3 regions of the Paraliobacillus sp. X-1268 genome follow, and region 2 is predicted to be linked to each of the others. Evidence: predicted binding sites of a transcription regulator. Region 2 holds the regulator's gene; each other region holds the start of a gene.

Region 1 (4,300 bases), on a different contig from region 2:
GACATGTAGTAGGTTCTGCTAGGTATACCATTTAAAACGGGAGCAAGTAATTCGTAATCAATGCTTAAGTCATCATTTATTAAAATACTTAAAGGAATTTCTTTTGGAAGAGCCATTCCATATTCATGGATGGCATGTTTTAGTTCTGCTAATGAAATATCTATGATTGGATAATGTCTTTTTTTCTTAGGTTCCTGTGCCTGTTTTTTTTTGAATAGATGCCACATAAATTCACTCCTTCCTCTTAATAATTTATATGTTCAGTATAACAAAAGAAGGCTTTGGATACACAAATGTGACAAATTTAGGTACAAATGGCTATTTTAGTACACAAATTTACATTTTGGTAGTATATTCTATTTATGTTTTTGAATAATTGAGATTATTCTTAAACAAAATTGAATAAAGGAGTGGATGAATATGGAGAAGGATTATGAAATTAATCCGGTAACTATAGCTATTATTGCAGAGAAATTGAATGGTATTTATGTTTCTAGAGTGTTAGAAATTAGTGAGGATGCTCCCTATTATATTAAGGGATCACCTTGTAAGTTAATTGATGCTGCTTGTAAATACTTTGGTAGTAGTTTGAAAGGAAGGCAGGAAGGAGCACGTACTGTTTGTGGAATTAAACATAAAGTACCAATATCGATTGATCCTTCAAGTGGTATGTACTTTTTCCCTACTTCTTCACCTCAGAATCCTTATTGCTCATGGATTTCACACACACATATTGACCGCATACGTAAAGCTCCAGATCGGGGGACAGAATTTATTTTTAAGAATGGTATGACTCTCATCTTAGAAGTTTCTTATGGCTCGATGATTAATCAACTACAACGAACAGCACAATTCCGCTACCTACTAGAAAAAAGAATAAACCCAACTCCACCACGACCAGACAAAAGAAAAGATGATGACTTTTTCGTCCTTACTTAATTCAGATTGATCAAGATAGTTGTTTATGTTTCTTGCGTATGAGTTTAATTACGAGACAACCGCCATGTTGATTTTTGCTTCAGTCAGTCGCTTTCCGCGGGCAAGTCTTTTCGATGGGTCGAGTAATCGCAGACCCAACGCTTCAACTTCCTCGGAAGCAAAGTGCGCTTCCTGCGGGATTTTCAGCTGTTGCTTTTCCCGCAGGAGTCGACTGTCCTACGCTACAATCAATCAGCATAACGTGAACAACTGTCATAAGCACAATAAAAATTCTGACCAGTAGACAATATATCACTTTTAACACCTATCCAGCGGAGCAATTGAAATGGGTGAGACTCCAGTGGGAACAGCAAATGTTTTCGATGGGATGAGTAATCGCAATCCCACAGGCTGAAGATCCACTCGGAAAGCGGTTTTTGCTTATCCGAGTTAGCTGAAGTCGTGCCCACGGAAAGCGATCCCATTTCAATTGTGGAGCGGGTAAGGAATCTATGTCACAGTTTCTCTCAATTTCGAATATTGAAAAGCAACAATATTTGCGAAAAGAGGATTAATTTAAAATGTAAACAATGAAGGAACTCATTTAATGATGGGTTCCTTCATTATTTAGTGAAACGGGGATAATTATTAGCTTGTTAGTGTATGGTTTGAAGGTGTATGGACGCTTTCCATCAACTCACGAATTATTTTTTCTACATTTTTTCGAATGGTAGGATTAAAGTAATTCCGCTTCTCTTCTCGTCCTTGGCAAAGGTATAAATAGGATGAGAAGGTATCCGTTTTTTCCAAAGCAATTACTTGTAACTTTTTCTGTACCATATATTTACGTAGTTGCTGTCTTTCTGCTACAGCTCTTTTTTCCATTCTTTGAAGCAATTCCAAATAAGGTTCTTTTATCTTAAATCCTTTTTCCTTTTCAATCTGTACTAAATCCTTTTGTATGACGACAATTGCCATGGATAAGAATAAAAACCGGGATCCTAATGCATATTCTGAATCATGTAAATAGCGCATCTTTGCCCTCCTTTATAGAACGTTTGTTCTTATTATAACCTAATTTAATTGAAATTCAAATGGATAGTTTAAAACTTTATTGGTAAAAAACGAAATAATAGGAAAAATCGGTGTTTTACATTAAGATAGAAAGTGTAAACTAAGTATAAGTAACTGTTTCAATAGAGGAGTCCGTCAACGATGATTTTATTTAATACAATAAATTTGAATATAAATTCTATGCAAGAATTAATTGAAGATAATCAATTCGATACACTTTTAAAACAGCTATTGAAAACGTATGAAAGTTTTGGGCCTTTACCTGGTTTACTTTTACCGTTCATTGAGGCATTTCTTCCTTTCCTTCCATTGGTAGTATTTGTTATAACGAATGCAGCAGCTTATGGTTTATTAGAAGGGTTTTTACTTTCTTGGGCTGGTGCAAGTGCTGGGGCAATAGCTGTATTCTTTATTGTCCGTAGGTTAGGCGATAAACGCTTTTTTGTTTGGATACGTCATAATAAACAAGTTAAACGTGTTACGCATTGGTTAGAACGTCACGGATTCGGTCCATTATTTTTATTGATGTGCTTTCCTTTTTCTCCGTCGGCTATTATTAATACAGTAGCTGCCTTGTCAAAAATCAGTATGTATCAATTTGTCCTAGCTGTGTTGTTAGGGAAAACAGTTATGATTTTTTCTATTGCTTATGTAGGCAGCAGTATCGCATCTTTTGCGCAAAATCCTGTTAAAGCCATTGTAGTAGGTATTAGTATTTCGTTATTTTGGTTACTTGGTAAATTTATTGAAAGATTCCTACATAGAAGAGGAAAAATGGGCGCTAAATAGGAATGAAAAAGGATTAAATTTCCTACCTCCTGGGTATAATAGTATAAGTAATACCTTGGAGGAATCCAGATGAAACGAAAAAAATGGAATCGTTGGATTGTGTTGCGAACAATTTTAATTGCAGTAATCTTTGCTATGTTTTTTCGTTCTTATTTATTTGCAAGTTATGTAGTAGATGGAAAATCAATGGAGCCAACATTGTATGATGGTAATTTAATTATGGTAAATCAAGTATTATATGATTTTTCAGATGTGTCCCGTTTTGATGTTATTGTGTTTCATGCAAATGATAAAGAAGATTATGTGAAACGGGTAATTGGAGAACCGGGAGATCAAATTAGAGTAAAAGATGATAAATTGTATATTAACGAAGAATATGTCGAAGAAGCTTATTTGCAGGCATTTCGTGATCGAGTAACAGGAACATTAACAAAAGATTTTACTTTAGAAGAAGTAACAGGTGAAAATCAGGTACCTGAAGGGAAACTATTTGTACTAGGCGATAATAGAGGGAATAGCTTGGATAGTCGTTATTTTGGTTTTATTGATCAAGAGACAGTTGTGGGAAAAGTTGATATTCGGTATTGGCCTGTTTCCCAAGTAGGATTTCATTTTACAGATTAGGTTAAAGTGTGGACACAAATAGGTGTCCACACTCTTTTTTTTGGGGCAGACATGTTAAAATAGATTTAGTCGATCCAATGATAGGAGAGAAGAAATTATGGGAATACGATTTCTATTAGGGAATGCAACAACTTCAAAGAGCAATCAATGCTTAGCTGAAATAAAAAACAAGTTAAAAAGTGACCCGATGGGCCCAGCAATTATATATTTAGTTCCAGATCAAATGACATTTCAACAAGAATATGCATTAATACAGGATGAAGCAGTTAGTGGAAGCATTCGTGCACAAGTTTTTAGTTTTTCTAGACTTGCTTGGCGTGTTCTCCAGGAAACTGGTGGTGCGACGAAGCAATTTATTAGTTCGATTGGTGTACAGATGATACTTCGGAAAATTATAGAAGAACGGACAACTGATTGGCAAATGTTTCAGAAGTCAATTGAGAAACAGGGTTTTATTGATCAAATGGAAACAATGATTACGGAGTTTAAACGCTATTGTATTACACCAGACATGCTATCTGTGCAAATAAGCGAAATGGATCGTTTTCACCATCTCGAACCAAATGAAATAGGACTTAAACAAAAATTAGAGGATTTACATTATATTTATGATAAGTTATCAAACGTATTATATGGAAAGTATATTGATAGTGAAGACCAATTAGCTTTATTGGCAGAGAAAATAGCAGAAACAACTTTTTTAGAAGATGCTGTTGTATATATAGACGGTTTTCATCGATTCACGCCACAAGAGCAATTGGTTTTAGAAGCAATTATGAAAAAAAGTGACGATGTAACAGTAACATTAACAATGGATCAGGCTACAGATGAAACAGTCTCCCAATTTGATTTATTTTCTCAAACAAAAGAGACATATCAAACATTAAATCAAATG
Region 2 (4,300 bases):
CCATAAAGTCAGTCCATAATGTATATGCCATTGGTGCTGCCCCCATTGGTAATCCTGGGTGCCCAGAGTTAGCATTTTCAATTGCATCAATAGATAGCGTGCGAATCGTGTTAATAGAGCGTTGTTCAGTTTGTTTTGACATACTTTGTATCCCCTTTCGAAAATTATGAAAATATGTACGTACAATTAATATCCTATAATGAAAACGGATAATAAACAAGTACTATCTTCAAGAATATTCAATTATTTTTAATTTTCTTTTCTCAAATTCTTCACTTTTTCTGGAGTGACATCATCTCCATTAGGATCAATGATCTTCATCCCTTTGAATTCATTTTTAAAAGATTGTCGTACATTTTTTAAATATTCTTGTCTTAGTTTTTGCTGTTCTTCTTTTTCTTCACTTGTTAACCCTTCTTGTTTGGCCTTTTTAGCCAGCATATTAATACGATCTAATTTATCTTTAGCTAACATCATTCTTCTCCTTTACGTATAAAGTTTTCTCGAAAACAGAAAAGACAAGTATCCTTTAATATGGATTCCTTGTCTATTCATTCTATATGAAAGGTATGCTCAGATTCAAGCGATACATATTCTTGGTATCTTCGGTGAACTGTTGCTTTGGACACTTGAAAACCCAATCCACGAAGCGTAGTCGCTATTTCACCAAAAGTTAATTGATTGTCTCGCAAACGTTTTACCTCTTCAATTGGAAATTCAATTCGATTGCGACCAATTGCGTGATCACGGTTACGAAGGTTTTTAGCTGGATCGTAGCCATTTTTAATAGCTTTTTGCATCCCTCGTTTTATTTTAATGTTATGAATTTTACGTTGGTACTCTTCAACAACACCTACAATCTGTAAAACCATTGCATCAGATTCAGATAATTGTAATTCTCCTTGATTGGATAAAGCATATATTTTCACACCTAACTTAGAAAATTGATGGAATAAGGCAATTTTAGTATTACCTCTTCCTAGTCTTGTCTCATCTTGAACTAATAGACAATCCACTGCTTCAGTTGCACATTTTTCTAATATGGATAAAATACCATCTCGTTCAATTTCATATCCACTTTGCCTTTCTTCTATAATACTGATGACTTCCATTTGTTCTTTTTCTGCTAACTCTATCAATTCTTGTTTTTGTCTATGTAAGGAAGAAGACTGCTCTTCTTTTTCCGTGCTTACCCGACAGTATATAATCGCTCGCATGATAACTACCTTTCTATTTTAAACATATTTTTTAACTAGAAACTAAACCCATATACATAAATCCTAACGTAAGAATGAACGAAATGAAATAGAATAAATCCACCATAGTAATATTAGTTATTTTATTAAACATTTTGTTTCCTCCTTTGATATTAAGAACGATTGTTCGCATCTGTATTTTATTATAACCGAACGATTGTTCCTGTCAAGTCTTTTTTAGAACTTATGTTTGTGTATTTGTGATAAACATGCTATACTTTCACTAATAAAATATGTACGGAGGTGCATCATTATGACGAAAATTTCAAAACGTCAACAAGCAATCTTAGATTATATTAAAGATGAAGTAGCAGCAAAAGGATATCCACCTTCAGTAAGAGAAATTGGCGGGGCTGTTGGTCTAGCATCAAGTTCCACCGTACATGGGCACCTTGCTCGACTAGAGAAAAAAGGATACATACGTAGAGATCCAACGAAACCTAGAGCAATAGAAGTATTACATGCCGCTGATGACTCTAGTATTCCTAAAGGAGAAGTAACGTTTGCACCTGTTATAGGGAAAGTTACTGCTGGTATCCCCATTACTGCTGTTGAAAACATTGAAGAATACATCCCACTACCTTTAACTCTTACACATGGAGATGCTACCGATCAGTCAATTTTTGTACTTGTAATTGAAGGCGAAAGTATGATCGAAGCAGGTATATTAGATGGTGACATGGTAATTGTAAAACAACAGCAAACCGCTCAAAATGGAGAAATTGTAGTCGCCATGACAGATGAGAATGAGGCTACAGTTAAGCGCTTTTTCAAAGAAAAAGACCATATTCGTCTACAACCCGAAAACGCAACAATGGAACCACTCATATATGATAATGTTTCCATTTTAGGTAGAGTAATAGGCTTATATAGAAATATCCATTAACAATAAAAGAAAACTCCACTTAAACATAGTGGAGATTTCTTTTATCCGTTGAACGTACTAATAAATGAATCAAACCCTATTTCATTTAATTCATCTACACGGCCTTCAGCATTGGACCTGTTTTGAAATGACCCAACAATCACTCGGAAGTAAACTTGCCCTTGGTCATTAAATTCCGTTATAAAACTACTATAACCATGCCTATTTAGAACATATCTACGTTGCTTCGCATTTTTCTCGGATTGAAACGAACCTGTAACAACTCGGTAAAAAGATGACGTATCAGGTTCTTCTGCATTCGAGTCTTCTTCTAATTCAAATGCTTGTGCGATACCAGATGCATGTGCACGTGCTACTTGTTCAATCCATTGTGGCGTTTTCATTTCTTCAGCTTCAGCATCATTATCTATAAAACCATTTTCTGTCAATATTGCTGGCATCGTCGTTTCTCTTAACACATGAAAATTCGCTTCTTTTTTACCTCGATCACGCCATCCAATCGTTTCAACAATTTCGTCGTGAATAGTAGATCGCAATCGTTCTGTTTCAGATTTCGAAGCAAAATTACCATTCCATATATAGCTTTCAAAACCAACACCGCCACCTGCGTTAATGTGAATGGAAAGATAGTAATCGGCATTCCAATCATTCGCAGCGTTTGTTCGATTGGTCAGGGAAACTGACTGATCTGTTGTTCTTGATAGACGTGTGGTGACATTTTGATAAGAATCGTTCAATATCTGTTGTAATTTTAGAGCAATATTTAATGTTATATCCTTTTCTACTAACCCGTTACTACTTGCACCTGAATCATTTCCCCCATGTCCAGGATCAATAAAAATTTTCGTCATTTGTCAAACCTCCTTCACTACCTTTATATGAAATAAAAAGGTTTTACGTGTGGACTGATCTTCCATAACGGAGGCTTAAATTTAGATATTCTTTTCTTAAATATTCTAACAACTAATTCCTATATCCTCATTAAAACTGGTGCTTAGAATTCCTCTAATAACAAATTCCATAAGAAAACAACTGATTTAATATAAGACTTTCCGAAAATATTACCCGGGCAACCGCAAAATATGACTTTTTCTCTTATTGGTTTCTTCTGCAAATTAATATAGATAAGAGTAGGCTAAAACTCGATAAAACAATCGATAGTATAAAATAAGGTGGATAATAGAGTAATTCTATCTCGTTTTCATCTTTGTCTATGGGAAATCCAATAAAAGCATAGTTAACCTTCTCAATTTTTTGCTTTTTATTATTAACTTTAACTTGCCACCCTTTTTCAAATGGAATAGGTAGCATCATGAAATAATCATTTCTATCGTTGTTAAAAGTTATGGATATTCGATTATCTTTCCACTTTAACGTACTATTATTTGATACCTTGTTTTTTTGATATTCCAAACGGGCATAGTCTGTTTGATATAGTTCTAAATCTCTTAAGATGTACTTTCCTTTAGGTAGTCTAATTCGAATTTTATTCGAATTATCTACGCGGATTGTTAGCTCATCATCATATGTTTTATAAATAGATTGATTAGATTTTCGTGCAGTTTTATAATCGTTTACTTTTAATGTAAACCCTTGATCGACTGCAGTGTTCTCTAAATGAAAGTGTACGTACAGATCCTTTGCTGCAGACGTTAATGAATCTGTTTCTATATCTAAACCACCATTTTCCTCAGTAACAGTTAATACGTTATTCGTATAAGAAGCACCAACCATCATGATTTTCGTTTGGTCGATAAGATTAGCGTCTTGTGCTATTTCTGCGTTTGTTTGTTTCGTGTTGGGTATAATTACACCTTCGAGCATCGCATACTCTTTACTTAAATCAGAAACCTGTTCGACATCTTTTTCTGAAAAGAAATTTTTAGTTGTTCGAATAAAAGGCAATACATTATTGTTTTCTAAAACGATATAGTTCTTTGATTCAAGTATTTTTGAAAATCCATATGGTACGCCCTCTTCGCTTTCCTTCTCCCTTATCATGTACTTTCCTTGAAATAAACTATATAAGTGCGCCCGATTACCAAATGTTGCATATCTACTAACACTTTCCCTCCCTGTGTCAATATTTAGATCGTTCAAATAAAGATCGATCAAGCGTTCGTTTAGTATACTACCGTACACACTTATTCCGTTAAAA
Region 3 (4,300 bases), on a different contig from region 2:
GAATAGACATTTAAAAAGCACTTATACATTAGATGAAGGAGCATTATACCGATGTAGAAATCCCTTAGTAATCCATGTTTTATAAATGAATCAAATTAAAGATAGGAAGGGATTTATAAAATGACAATGCAAGAAGAAGTAAATAAGAGAAAAACATTTGCGATCATATCACACCCTGATGCTGGTAAAACAACATTAACAGAGAAATTGTTATTGTTTGGTAACCTAATTCGAGAAGCAGGGACTGTAAAAGCAAAAAAATCAGGTAAATTTGCTACATCTGACTGGATGGAAATTGAGAAACAACGTGGAATTTCTGTAACGTCCAGTGTGATGAACTTTCCATATAAAGATTATAAAGTTAATATATTAGATACACCGGGTCACGAGGATTTTAGTGAAGACACGTATCGTACATTAACAGCTGTAGATAGTGTTGTGATGATTATTGATGCAACAAAAGGTATTGAAGCCCAAACTATTAAATTATTTAAAGTTTGTAAAATGCGTGGTATTCCGATTTTCACTTTCATCAACAAAATGGATCGTGAAGGTCGTGAACCATTAGCACTTTTAGAACAAATTGAAGAAGTTTTAGAAATCGAAACATATCCAATGAATTGGCCTGTTGGCATGGGTAAGCGTTTCTTAGGCATATTTGATCGTCAAAATAAACAGTTTGTACAATATAATGGAAATGAAGCAGAAACAACTATTCCTTATGCAGATTTAGATAATCCAGAGAATAAGGCACTTGTGGAAAATCCAACATATCAAGATACATTAGATGAGTTGGAATTAATTGAAGAAGCAGGAGATGACTATTCATTAGATGCGGTCTTGAGTGGGGATCAAACACCAGTTTTCTTCGGTAGTGCTTTAGCGCCGTTTGGTGTGCAAAGTTTTTTTGATACGTTTATCGAAATGGCTCCCAAACCTGTTCCTAGAAAGACAACAGAAGGATTAGTTAGTCCCGATAACCCGGATTTTTCAGGATTTGTCTTTAAGATCCAAGCAAACATGAATCCAGCCCATCGTGATCGTGTAGCATTCCTACGGGTTTGTTCAGGTAAGTTTGAGCGTGGAATGAGTGTTAGATTAGAACGAACAGGTAAACAAATCAAATTGTCTCAAACACAACAATTTGTGGCTTCCACTCGTGATACAGTTGAAGTTGCCTATGCAGGTGATATTATCGGGATATATGATCCGAATGCATATCGAATAGGTGATACATTAACAGAAGGTAAAGAATCTTTTGTTTATGATGAATTACCACAATTCCCACCTGAGTTATTTAAGCAAGTAACTGCAAAAAACGTAATGAAATCAAAACAATTCAGAAAAGGTTTAGAACAACTGGTCCAAGAAGGTGCAATTCAATTATTTACACGTTATCCGATGGAAAGCTACATTATCGGAGCTGTTGGTGAATTACAGTATCAAGTATTTGAACATCGTATGAAACACGAGTATAATGTAGAAGTAACGTTAGAATCTATCGGTGAACGAGTACCACGCTGGTTAAACCAGGAACAAGTCGATACGACGTTATTCGACGATCGAAACCTGTTAGTTAAAGACCGTGAAGGAACATTTTTAGTATTATTTAAGAATGATTTTGCTCTTCGTTGGTTTAAAGATAAACATAAAGATATCGAGTTAATTGACTTGTTTGAAGTCAATCAGTATGATCAATCTTATTAAAAGATAATGTAGTAAAGAAGCTTGGGGTAACTGTACCTCAAGCTTTTTGTTACATATCTTTTTAAATATGAATAAAACGAATATTTGTTCGCATTTTGGTTTGAAAAGTAGTATAATGTGGTATCATAGATAAGTGAAGAGTAGAACGGAGGGTGCATCGTGGTAGATAAATTTGAGTTAGTGTCGAAATATAAGCCCGAGGGTGATCAGCCATCAGCAATTAAGGAATTAGTTTCCGGAATTAATGCTGGTAGACGTGAACAGACATTACTTGGAGCAACAGGAACTGGTAAGACATTTACGATGTCTAATGTTATTACAGAAGTAAACAAACCGACGTTAGTCATTGCTCATAATAAAACACTTGCTGGACAACTATATAGTGAATTCAAAGAGTTTTTTCCTAATAATGCTGTAGAATATTTTGTTAGTTATTATAATTATTATCAGCCTGAAGCATATGTTCCTTCGACGGATACATTTATAGAGAAAGATGCAAGTATTAATGATGAAATTGATAAATTACGACACTCAGCAACGTCTGCCTTATTTGAAAGAAAAGATGTTTTAATCGTAGCAAGTGTATCGTGTATTTATGGTTTAGGTTCTCCTGAAGAATACCGAAATCAAGTATTATCCATTCGGGTTGGAATGGAGAAAGACCGAGACGCATTACTTCGTGAATTAGTCGATATTCAGTATGCACGTAATGATATAGATTTCCAACGTGGTACATTCAGAGTTCGTGGAGATTCGGTTGAAATTATTCCGGCTTCTCGAGAAGAACACTGTATACGAGTTGAATTTTTTGGTGATGAGGTTGATCGTATACGAGAAGTAGATGCGCTAACTGGAGAAATTGTTGGTAATCGCGAACACATCGCTATTTTCCCTGCTTCCCACTTTGTTACTGGTGAAGAAAAATTAAAAGTCGCTATGAAAAATATTGAAAAAGAATTGGAAGAACAGCTAACGTTTTTCCGTGAAAATAATAAATTACTTGAAGCACAGCGAATTGAACAGCGGACGCGTTATGATTTGGAAATGATGGAGGAAATGGGTTTCTGTTCAGGGATTGAAAACTACTCTCGTCATTTAACATTGAGAGAAGCTGGTTCAACTCCATATACGTTAATTGATTATTTTCCAGATGATTTCATGATTGTTGTTGATGAGTCACATGTAACGTTACCACAGGTTCGTGGAATGTTTAATGGTGACCAAGCAAGAAAGCAAGTTTTAGTTGATCATGGATTCCGATTACCATCTGCAATGGATAACCGTCCGTTGACATTTAAGGAGTTTGAAGAGAAGGCGAAACAAATGGTCTTTGTTTCGGCAACTCCCGGTCCATATGAATTAGAGCACACGCCTCAAATGACAGAACAAGTTATTCGTCCAACAGGTTTACTAGATCCTCCAGTGGAAGTTCGCCCAATTGATGGTCAAATAGATGATCTGATTGGCGAGATAAATAAACGGATAAAACTAGATGAACGGGTACTCATTACAACGTTAACTAAAAAAATGTCAGAGGATTTAACCGACTATCTAAAAGAGATAGGAATGAAGGTTGCTTATTTGCATTCTGAAATTAAAACATTAGAGCGGATTGAGGTTATTCGTGATCTACGGGTCGGTAAGTTTGATGTCATTGTTGGAATTAACTTATTACGTGAAGGTATTGATATTCCAGAAGTATCTTTAGTTGCTATTCTTGATGCTGATAAAGAAGGTTTCTTGCGGTCTGATCGAGCATTGATTCAAACAATGGGACGAGCAGCACGTAATGAAAATGGACGTGTCATTATGTACGCGGATCGGATGACAGATTCAATGAGTCGGGCAATTGAGGAAACAGAACGACGTCGTGAAAAACAACAAGCATATAACGAAAAACATGGTATTGTACCTACGACAATCAAAAAAGAAGTTCGTGACGTTATACGCGCAACTATGGCTGCTGAAGATTCAGCGAAGTATGAAGGTGATGCACCAAGTTATAGTAAGATGACGAAGAAAGAAATTGAGAAACTGATTGAAAATATGGAAAAAGAAATGAAACAAGCTGCGCGTGACTTGAACTTTGAAAAAGCTGCTGAGTTACGTGATATCGTTATACAGCTGAAAGCGGAGGGGTGACAATCAATGGCTAAAAAAGCAATAACCATTAAAGGTGCACGTGCACATAATTTAAAAAATGTTGATATTGAAATTCCAAAAGAAAAATTAGTTGTGCTTACAGGGCTATCAGGTTCTGGGAAATCATCATTAGCTTTTGATACGATATATGCTGAGGGACAACGACGCTATGTTGAGTCTTTATCTTCCTATGCGCGTCAATTTTTAGGACAAATGGAAAAACCAGATGTTGATGCTATTGAAGGGCTTTCTCCAGCCATTTCAATTGATCAAAAAACAACGAGTAGAAATCCACGTTCTACAGTTGGAACAGTAACAGAAATTTACGATTACATGCGTTTGCTATTTGCTCGAATTGGCCATCCAGTATGTCCGAAGCATGGTGTAGAAATTTCATCACAAACTGTGCAACAAATGGTTGACCGAATTTTAGCTTATCCAGAAAGAACGA

Evidence for each region. The regulator LexA, encoded in region 2, represses DNA repair genes until DNA is damaged. The targets are predictions, from matches to a motif close to CGAACATATGTTCG.
Region 1: a site for LexA is predicted at 1,970-1,983, ahead of D2K62_RS12040 (YhjD family protein). Genes of this name have one in related genera too.
Region 3: a site for LexA is predicted at 1,785-1,798, ahead of uvrB (excinuclease ABC subunit UvrB). Genes of this name have one in related genera too.

The regions. Positions count from the first base shown of each region.
Region 1 is NZ_QJSK01000010.1:34,524-38,823, forward strand. It holds gene D2K62_RS12030 (DUF3939 domain-containing protein) at 1-227, opposite strand, end outside; gene D2K62_RS12035 (competence protein ComK) at 421-939, shown strand; gene D2K62_RS12040 (YhjD family protein) at 1,567-1,953, opposite strand; gene D2K62_RS12045 (TVP38/TMEM64 family protein) at 2,173-2,781, shown strand; gene lepB (signal peptidase I) at 2,851-3,405, shown strand; gene addB (helicase-exonuclease AddAB subunit AddB) at 3,503-4,300, shown strand, end outside.
Region 2 is NZ_QJSK01000001.1:335,922-340,221, forward strand. It holds gene tkt (transketolase) at 1-142, opposite strand, end outside; gene D2K62_RS01785 (DUF896 domain-containing protein) at 250-474, opposite strand; gene D2K62_RS01790 (YneB family resolvase-like protein) at 552-1,217, opposite strand; gene lexA (transcriptional repressor LexA) at 1,510-2,142, shown strand; gene D2K62_RS01800 (N-acetylmuramoyl-L-alanine amidase) at 2,184-2,993, opposite strand; gene D2K62_RS01805 (YfhO family protein) at 3,238-4,300, opposite strand, start outside.
Region 3 is NZ_QJSK01000006.1:36,606-40,905, reverse strand. It holds gene D2K62_RS09690 (peptide chain release factor 3) at 121-1,707, shown strand; gene uvrB (excinuclease ABC subunit UvrB) at 1,867-3,849, shown strand; gene uvrA (excinuclease ABC subunit UvrA) at 3,856-4,300, shown strand, end outside.